DNA from 3 places in the Pseudomonas sp. PSKL.D1 genome. Region 3 is predicted to be linked to each of the others. Evidence: riboswitches for the same ligand, from Rfam matches in the RefSeq annotation. Region 3 holds a riboswitch; each other region holds the start of a gene.
The links. A riboswitch is a leader RNA that binds a small molecule or an ion and turns the genes downstream of it on or off. The one in region 3 is predicted to bind cobalamin.
Positions count from the first base shown of each region.

Region 1: linked by a shared signal. The riboswitch ahead of PVV54_RS14915 (TonB-dependent receptor) and the one ahead of cobW (cobalamin biosynthesis protein CobW) in region 3 are both predicted to bind cobalamin.
Region 2: linked by a shared signal. The riboswitch ahead of PVV54_RS15485 (ABC transporter substrate-binding protein) and the one ahead of cobW (cobalamin biosynthesis protein CobW) in region 3 are both predicted to bind cobalamin.

Region 1 is NZ_CP118607.1:3,355,828-3,359,099, forward strand. Features, by position in the region: gene PVV54_RS14915 (TonB-dependent receptor) at 1-1,337, opposite strand, end outside; cobalamin riboswitch at 1,445-1,651, opposite strand; gene PVV54_RS14920 (SDR family oxidoreductase) at 1,802-2,506, shown strand; gene PVV54_RS14925 (LysR substrate-binding domain-containing protein) at 2,507-3,272, opposite strand, start outside.
Region 2 is NZ_CP118607.1:3,482,629-3,485,900, forward strand. Features, by position in the region: gene PVV54_RS15480 (DUF1624 domain-containing protein) at 1-1,041, shown strand, start outside; cobalamin riboswitch at 1,071-1,269, shown strand; gene PVV54_RS15485 (ABC transporter substrate-binding protein) at 1,379-2,386, shown strand; gene PVV54_RS15490 (FecCD family ABC transporter permease) at 2,386-3,272, shown strand, end outside.
Region 3 is NZ_CP118607.1:2,720,760-2,724,031, reverse strand. Features, by position in the region: gene cobN (cobaltochelatase subunit CobN) at 1-371, opposite strand, end outside; gene cobW (cobalamin biosynthesis protein CobW) at 375-1,442, opposite strand; cobalamin riboswitch at 1,542-1,743, opposite strand.

The DNA of each region.
Region 1 (3,272 bases), 640 kb from region 3:
ATCAACGACAAACGCTCGGTGAGTTGGGTGCGGTTTTCGGCAAACAGCGAGAATTGCCGGGCCTGGTTGGCCTCGCGTGAGCGGTATGGGTCGTTGCTGATGTACTCGCCACCGCCCGAGCCCGCCAATGGCACCGTATCGGTCAGGGTATTGCCGAAGTCGTGCTTGCGTACGAAGCGGATCGAGTTGTAGTCGGCGCCAACCACCGTCTGGCTGGCCAGGCCGAACAGCGAATGCTGCAGGGTGAAGGACTGGCGGTCGCCAATCTGGTCCTGGGTCTGCTTGATGCTGATGAAGTTGCTGCGCTGCACCTGGTCGCCCGGCAGCCAGGTGTAGGTTTCGGCATTGCGCCAACGGCGCTGGGCCTTGAGGAAGTACAGCTGGTTGCTGGCGGTGAGGGTGTCGTTGATCACCCAGTCTGTGACCAGGCGCGTGGACTGGTCGTTGTAATGCACCTCGGCGTTATCGACGTTGTAGTTGTGGTCACGCAGCGACTCACGAAAATGCCCGTTCACCAGCGGCGTGCCGAAGTACTGCTGCGGGTCCTGGTCCCCGTAGTCGTGGCTGAGGGTGACACTCAGGTCGTCGTTCGGCTGCCAGCGCAGGGAGCCGCTGATGGCGAGGCTTTGCGAGTCGCCACGGTCGACCCAGCCGTGGCTGGCCAGCTTGTTCAGGTTCAGGCGGTAGCTCAAGGTGTCGCTGAGCGAGCCACCGCTGTCCAGTGCCATCTGCCGGCGGTCATCGGAACCATACCCCAGGCGCACGTGGTTGCGGATTTCCCCCTCGAACGGTTTTTTCGGGACCACATTGATAACCGCCCCGGTTGCGCCCTCCCCGTACAGCACAGATGCCGGGCCACGCAGCACATCGATGCGCTCGACCGACCAAGTGTCCACCGGAAAGGTAACCGTACCAGCGCCCACGTACAGCCGCGTGCCGTCGTACAACTGCATGGTCGAACCGTGGCCGGTAAAGCCGCGCGCCGAAAGCGCCGTGCCACCGTTGCCCGGGTCGCCGATGAAGGTGATGCCCGGGGAGCGGGTAACCGCTTGCTGCACGGTGGCATTGTTGCGTGTGTCGATTTGCTCGGCGCTGATGCTGGTAACGCTTGCCGGGGTTTCCAGCGGCGTCAGGTTCAGCCGCGAACCGCTGGCATTGGGGGTATGCAGGTCGGGCGGCATATCTTGCCCGGCGATACCGGTGATGTCTGTTGCGGGCAGCGCGAGGGCCTTGTCGGCCTCGGCGGCCAACGCCGGCAGGGTGAAGAACACGCAGGGCACCAGGCTTGCACGCAGCAATGGGCCAGGCAGTGAACTGAACAGCGAATTACGGGACATGTCGTTCCACTTGAAGCAGGAATGGAAGAAGCCCGGAGGGAAAAACGCACAGGGAAACGCAGGCGCACGCGCCCACGCAAACCGGCCTGCGCCCGCCCACCGCGGGTTGCCTATCGATGCTTCAGGCCGGTCTCCGGGCTCACGAGGGTCATGAAGCATTCACCTTCCCATGCCAGAGCACAGTGGCCTTTCGAATGCTTCGCTCGCATACCGTTGCGGGGGCAGCGCCGGACTGATCATCACGCGATGACGAACCGGCTTCCCGTTTCACCCCAAGCTCGGCGGCAGGGGGCACCTGAAACAGGCGCGCAGATGACCATCAAATTGCCATAAGGTCAACCGGCAATCGTTAAAGCAGTAGTTTTTCTATCGCCAAGTGACAAGTAGTGTGGCTCTCTGCCTTGGCCGGCAGGTGCTAGCCTGACGACTCACACTTCATCATTAAATGTGTCTCAGGAGGCCGCATGTCAAAAGAAAAAGTCGCCATCATTATCGCCGGTGGCAGCGGTATGGGTGCAGCAGCTGCCAAACGCCTGGCTGCCGATGGTTTCAAGGTTGGCATCCTGTCCTCCTCGGGCAAGGGCGAGGCACTGGCCAAGGAACTGGGGGGTATCGGCATTACTGGCAGCAACCTGAGCACGCCAGACCTGCAGAGGCTCGTGGAAGCCGTGCACGAAAAGTGGGGCCGCATCGATGTGCTGGTGAACAGCGCAGGCCACGGGCCGCGCGCGCCAATCCTGGAAATCAGCGACGAAGACTGGCACAAGGGCATGGAAACCTACCTGCTCAACGTCATTCGCCCCACCCGCCTGGTTGCCCCGATCATGCAGCAGCAAAAAGGCGGCGTGATCATCAACATTTCCACCGCCTGGGCGTTCGAGCCCAGTGAACTGTTCCCCACCTCGGCTGTGTTCCGCTCTGGCCTTGCCGCTTTCACCAAGATCTTTGCGGACAACTACGCCGGCGACAACATCCGCATGAACAACATCCTGCCCGGCTGGATCGACAGCTTGCCGAGCACCGATCAACGTCGCGACAGCGTGCCGCTCAAGCGCTACGGCACGAGTGAAGAAATTGCCGCCACCGTTGCGTTCCTTGCCAGTGACGGAGCGGGTTACATCACGGGCCAGAACATCAAGGTCGATGGTGGCGTAACGCGCAGCGTTTGATCAACCTGCCATCGCCATCAGCCAGTTCCTGACGGTCGCCAAGGCTTGCGGCGGCCGCGCCTTGCGCGGCCATACCAGATAGAACGCCTTGTCCAACCGAAGTTGTTGGGCAAACACCTGAACCAGCCGCCCGGCGGCCACATCCGCTTTCACGAACTCAAGGTTTGCCAGGGCGATGCCTTGGCCATTGATGGCGGCTTCAATGGCCAACGAAGTCTGGTTGAAACGGATGTTCTTGGCGCTGCCCTGTGGATGCCCGGGAAACACCGCAGCAGCATATTCGGGCCAGAAGTTGTGCGCATCATGGAGCATCAAAAAGCCCTGCAGTGCCGCAAAATCATGCGGTAAGCCCTTCTCTGCGAGCAAGCCCGGGCTGGCCACCGCGACGATGCGCTGCTCCATCAACAACTCGGCATTCAGGCCCGGCCCGAACGGCGGCTGGCCGTAGCGCACGGCGATGTCGACGCCATCGTTGTGAAAATGCGAAAGCCGGTCGGTGGCCAGCACCCGCAGGTCGATGTCAGGGTGCGCATCGGCGAAAGCACCCAACTTGGGGATCAGCCACTTCGAGGCAAAGGTGGGCGTGACGCTGACCGTCAGGTGGGAAGGCGCCGGTTTGAGCAGACGCGTGGCTTCATCAAGCATCACAAAGGCACTGCGCACACTGGTGCTGTACGCATGGCCGGCATCCGTCAGGGCCAGGCCACGTGGCAGGCGCTTGAACAGTTTGAGGCTCAGGCTGGCCTCCAGGCCGCGTATCTGCTGT
Region 2 (3,272 bases), 760 kb from region 3:
CAGGTCGGCGACCCGATGGCCATCGACGCCACCGACCCGTCGCTGTTCGCCAGCCGCACCCTGGCCCACCTGTGTGCCCCGGTGTTCGTGCTGCTGACCGGCCTGTCGGCCTGGCTGTACGGCGAGAAATACCAGGGCCGCAGTGATGTGTCGGCATTCCTGTTCAAACGCGGCCTGTTCCTGGTGGTGCTGGAGTTCACCCTGGTCAACTTCGCCTGGACCTTCCAGTTCCCACCCAGCGTGATCTACATGCAAGTCATCTGGGCCATTGGCGTCAGCATGATCGCGCTGTCCGTGCTGGTGTGGCTGCCACGCCCTGCCCTGCTGGCGTTGGGCCTGGCCATCGTCGCCGGCCACAACCTGCTGGATGGCCTGCACTTCGGCCCGGAGTCGGCGATGCACGTGCCGTGGGCAATCCTGCATGACCGTGGCTGGCTGGAAGTGTCCGAAAACCTGCGCCTGCGTACGTCCTATCCGGTATTGCCGTGGATTGGCGTAATCGCCCTGGGTTATTGCCTGGGCCCATGGTTCGCCCGCGGCAGCGATGCCGCCGAACGCCAGCACCGCCTGCTGCTGTTGGGCGCCATCACGCTGGTCATCTTCGTTGCGCTGCGCATGCAGAACGGCTATGGCGAAGCGCCGTGGAGCGGCTACCCCACCGCAACCCAAACACTGATGAGCTTCTTCAACATCACCAAGTACCCGCCTTCGCTGCTGTTCCTGGCACTGACGCTGGGCTTCGGCCTGCTGTTGCTGCGCGGTTTCGAACGCGCCGGGCAAGCGCGCTGGATCGGGGTACTGGCCGTGTTCGGCGCCGCGCCAATGTTCTTCTACCTGCTGCACCTGTACGTGCTCAAGGTGCTGTACCTGGCCAGCGTTGCCCTGTTCGGCCTCAATCACGGCGCCTACTTTGGCTTCGACGGCATCGGCGCGGTGTGGCTCAGTGCCGTGTTGCTGGCCGCAGCGCTGTACCTGCCGGTGCGCGCATTCGCCCGCCTCAAGGCGCGCCGCCGTGACATAACCTGGCTCAAATACTTCTGAACAAAGCGTTTCACCCGGCGGCCCGATGGTCTACCATGCGGCCCGCCGGTTTCCACCACGGAATTAATAGGGAATCCCAGGCACGCTCACGCGCGCCAAACGGAACTGCCCCCGCAACTGTAGGTGCCGAGCCTGCTCCATCAATGCCACTGAGCCCCCGGGTTCGGGAAGGCCGGAGCCGGGCGACGACGCACCAGTCAGGAGACCTGCCGGCCAACATTCACCAACCGGCGGGGTGTCCGGGATTGGCTATCTGTGCTGCCCTGCCCTTGCAGAGGCTGGCGATGCCTGTCCGTGCGTTCCTCACCAGAACCGTTCGATAGGAGATCGCCCCAGCATGCTGCCCCGTCTCGCCACCCTGCTCGCAGGCCTGAGCCTTACCGGCCTGGCCCAGGCCGCCACCCACTACCCGCTCACCGTCGACAACTGTGGCAAACCGCAAACGTTCGCCCAGGCACCCGAGCGCGCCGTGACCATCGGCCAAGCCGGCACCGAGATGCTTTACGCGCTGGGCCTGGGCGACAAGCTGGCCGGCACTTCGCTGTGGTTCAACAACGTGCTGCCCGAGTTTAAGGCCACCAATGACAAGGTGCAGCGCCTGGCCGACAACGACCCAAGCTTCGAAGCCGTAGTCGGCAAGCGCCCACAACTGGTGGCGGTGCAGTTCGAGTGGATGGTCGGCGCCCAGGGCGTGGTCGGCACCCGCGAGCAGTTCAGCGAACTGAACATCCCTACCTACCTGCTGCCCTCGGACTGCGAAGGGAAAGACAACCTGGTTGGCGCCGATGGCACCCGCCTGCAAGCCTTCCAGGTCGACAGCATCTACAAGAGCGTCAGCCAGCTGGCGGAAATCTTCGACGTACAAGACCGCGGTGCGGCGCTGAACGCTGACCTCAAGGCACGCCTGGACAGCGCTAAACAGCAACTGGCCGGCAAGGACCTGAGCAACACATCGGCGCTGTTCTGGTTCTCCAGCGCCGACCTCGACATCGACCCGTACGTGGCCGGTCGCCAGGGTGTGGCCGACTTCATGCTGCGTACCCTGGGCGTGCGCAACGTGGTCGAGTCCACCGAAGAGTGGCCAACCGTGGGCTGGGAAACCCTGGCCAAGGCCAACCCGACCTGGCTGATCATCGCGCGCATGGACCGCCGCCGCTTCCCGGCCGACGACTACCAGAAGAAACTCGAATTCCTGCACACCGACCCGGTAACCAAGAACATGGACGCAGTGAAAAACAACCGCATCATCATCCTCGATGCCGACGCCATGCAGGCCGGCATTCGCCTGTTCCGCGGCCTGCAGACGCTGTCGGCGGCGTTCGCCAGCGGTAAAGCCACACCGTGATGAGTCGCTTGCTACCCTACAGCGCCCTGGCGTTGCTCGCCCTGCTGCTGGCCTTGCTGGCCGGCACCGCCATTGGCGAAACCAATCTGTCGCCGAGCGTCGTGTTCCAGGTACTGGCCAACCACCTGTGGCAGGCCGGCTACCCGGTCGACCCCATCGACAGCGGCATCGTCTGGAACTACCGCCTGACCCGCACCCTGGTGGCCGCCGCCTGCGGCGCCGGGCTGGCCACCTGCGGCGTGATCCTGCAGGCGCTGCTGCGTAACCCCCTGGCCGAGCCGTACCTGCTGGGCCTGTCGGCCGGTGCCTCGACCGGCGCCGTGCTGGTCGGGCTGCTGGGCTTCGGCGGCATGGCGCTGAGCATGTCCGCCGGCGCCTTCATTGGCGCTGCGGCGGCCTTCGCGCTGGTGCTGGTGCTGGCCCGCGCGGCCGGCCCCAGCAGCAACAATGCCCAAGTCATCCTGGCCGGTATTGCCGGCTCCCAGTTGTTCAACGCCCTCACGGCCTTCCTGATCACCAAGTCGGCCACTGCCGAGCAGGCGCGCGGCATCCTGTTCTGGCTGTTGGGCAACCTCAGCGGCGTGCGCTGGCCATCGGTGTGGCTGGCACTGCCGGTTGCGGTGGTTGGCCTGCTGGTGTGCCTGTGGCACCGCCGCGCACTTGATGCCTTCACGTTTGGCACGGACTCAGCCGCCTCGCTCGGTATTCCGGTACGCCGCACCCAGTTGCTGCTGATCAGTTGCGCGGCACTGGTGACTGCCGTGATGGTGTCCATCGTGGGCGCCATCGGCTTTGTAGGGCTGGTCATTCCGCATGCCTTGCGGTTGATACTTGGCCCCGGCCACAGCCGCCTGCTGCCGGCCAGTGCGCTGGGCGGTGCACTGTT
Region 3 (3,272 bases):
GTCAGCTCGGGATCGGGGCGGTCGTCACCGGGCACCAGGATCAGTTGCACGCCCCGGGCAGCCAATTCCACCAGTTGCTCAACGCCATAGCGCCAGTAACCGACGCCGCCGTGCAACGACACCAGAATGACCTTGGCGTGGCGCAGCACCTGGTCGACATACAGGTCGACCGAGGCATGGTTCTGCACCTGCATAGGGTTGGCCAGGCGCAGGCTGGGGTAATCGTCCGGCAGTTGCTCGGCCGTTTCGGCGAGCAACGCCAGGTGCGAATCGCCGCTGCAGAGAATCACCAGCTCGGCGGGTGTCTGGCCAAGGTCGGCAATGCTGTCGTCCGGCACAAAGCCGCCGGGCTGGGTCCGCAGCAGGTGCATGGGTCAGGCGCCCAGGGCTTGGCGCAGGCGCGCTTCCAGTTGGGCGGCGTCCAGGTCCTGGCCGATCAGCACCAGGCGGGTGATACGCGGCTCGTCAGGGCGCCAGGCGCGGTCGAAGTGCTTGTCGAAACGCGTGCCCACACCCTGTACCAGCAGGCGCATCGGCTTGCCGGGGATGGCTGCGAAGCCTTTTGCACGCAGGATGCCGAACTCCACAACCAGCTGAGTCAGGGCGTCGAGCAGCAGGCTTTCATCGGCCTCGGGCAGGTCGATGGAGATGGAATCGAAGGCGTCGTGGTCATGGTCGTCATGGTCATCGCCATCGTGGTGCGAGTCGTGGTGCGTGCGGCGGCCGTCAATGTGGGCTTCCGATTCCGCGCCCAGGCCCAGCAGCACCTCCAGGGGCAGCTTGCCGCTGCTGGCCTCGATCACTTTAACCGCCGGGGGCAGTTCTTCTGCCACTTCGGCGCGCACCTTGGCCAGGCCTTCGGCGTCGATCAGGTCGGCCTTGTTCAACACCACCAGGTCGGCGCTGGCCAGTTGGTCGGCGAACAGTTCGTGCAGTGGCGACTCGTGGTCCAGGTTGGGGTCGAGTTTACGCTGGGCATCGACCTGGTCCGGGTAGGCGGCGAAGGTGCCGGCAGCCACGGCCGGGCTGTCGACCACGGTGATCACCGCGTCGACGGTGCAGGCATTGCGGATTTCGGGCCACTGGAAGGCTTGTACCAGGGGCTTGGGCAGGGCCAGGCCGCTGGTTTCGATCAGAATGTGGTCCAAATCGCCACGGCGGGCGACGAGTTCGCGCATCACCGGGAAGAATTCTTCCTGCACGGTGCAGCACAGGCAGCCATTGGCCAGCTCGTACACGCGGCCGCTGGCTTCTTCTTCGGTGCAGCCGATGCTGCACTGTTTGAGGATTTCGCCGTCGATGCCGAGTTCGCCGAACTCGTTGACGATGACCGCGATGCGGCGGCCCTGGGCGTTGTCGAGCATATGGCGCAGCAAGGTGGTTTTGCCCGAACCGAGGAAGCCGGTAACGATGGTGACGGGGAGTTTGGCCAGTGTTTTCATGCGCGGTGCCCTTGGCAGGTTGGCGCGGGCATGCGGCACGACAGCCGCGGGCCAGCCTGGCCGGGCGTGTTCGCCACCGGATCACCCCGCCCGGTTGAAAGTCGAAATCGTCACGAGGCAGGTCTCCTGGCTTGCACCAATCCGGCATTTGCGGTGCCGGAGGGATGACGCCTTCCCGCGCGGGGCGCAGTGGCTCTGTCGATCCATTGGGGTGCTTACAGTTGCGGGGGCAGCCGCGGCATTGACCGCGTTCCCGTCTTAGCTTCGGCTGGGCCGAAGAACCTCGAACTGGCAAGGCTACGCGGGGGGTGGCGGGTGGTCAACTGTTGGCGTGCTGGAGTGCGGGCCCTGTTCGCCCACTGCGCCCTGCGATACACCGCTTTGTGCCGTTACATGCGCGTTTGTTTTTGCTTTTGCTTTTGCTTCTAAGTGCGCGGTAGTTCAGGCGACGCGGACGGCGACTTCAGGAGGCCGAACGCAGGCGTCTGGAGGGCCAGGGTGCGCAGCACCCCTTCGGCGTTAGCCGAAGGCGCGAGATGTAGGTTTGCGTAGCAAACCGTAGGCCGCGCGGGCCCGGAGGGCGCCGGAGTGAGGGGACCCCGGAGCGCAGCGCAGGGGCCGGATGACGGGAGCCAGCGTTTTTTGGTTACTTTTTGTCGCGTTTGACAAAAAGTGACCCGCCGTAAGGGCGGAAAGGTGACTTGGCGTCGCCATCGCCAATGAATGCTAACGGTGCTGTCAAAACAATTGTATTGGCTTCTGGCTTCTGGCTTAGAGATTAAGGCACGTGGGCATTGATACCGCGTCAATCCTCAGCTGCAGCACCGGCGCACACTCACCTTTCCGCCCTTACGGCGGGTTACTTTTTGACTGGGCAAAAAGTAACCAAAAACCCCGGCTCCCATCATCCGGCCCCTGCGCTGCGCTCCGGGGTCCCCTCACTCCGGCGCCTTCCAGGCCCGCGCGGCCTACGACTTGCTACGCAAGCCTACATCTCGCGCCTTCGGCTAACGCCGAAGGGGTGCTACGCACCCTGGCCCTCCAGACGCCTGCGTTCGGCCTCCTGAAGTCGCAATCTCCGTCGCCTGAACTACCGCGCGCTTAAAAGCAAAAGCAAAAGCAAAGGCAAAGGCAAGAAGCAAGAAGCAAGAAGCAAGAAGCAAGAAGCAAGAAGCAAGAGGATCACGAGTGTATAAACCACCTCAACTGAATGGGCATGAATATGCTGCCGTAACCCAAACCCGATTTTGCTTTTGCTTCTAAGCGCGCGGTAGTTCAGGCGACGCGGACGGCGACTTCAGGAGGCCGAACGCAGGCGTCTGGAGGGCCAGGGTGCGCAGCACCCCTTCGGCGTTAGCCGAAGGCGCGAGATGTAGGTTTGCGTAGCAAACCGTAGGCCGCGCGGGCCCGGAGGGCGCCGGAGTGAGGGGACCCCGGAGCGCAGCGCAGGGGCCGGATGACGGGAGCCAGCGTTTTTTGGTTACTTTTTGTCGCGTTTGACAAAAAGTGACCCGCCGTAAGGGCGGAAAGGTGACTTGGCGTCGCCATCGCCAATGAATGCTAACGGTGCTGTCAAAACAATTGTATTGGCTTCTGGCTTCTGGCTTAGAGATTAAGGCACGTGGGCATTGATACCGCGTCAATCCTCAGCTGCAGCACCGGCGCACACTCACCTTTCCGCCCTTACGGCGGGTTACTTTTTGACTGGGCAAAAAGTAACCAAAAACCCCGGCTCCCATCATCCGGCCCCTGCGCTGCGCTCCGGGGTCCCCTCACTCCGGCGCCTTCCAGGCCCGCGCGGCCTACGACTTGCTACGCAAGCCTACATCT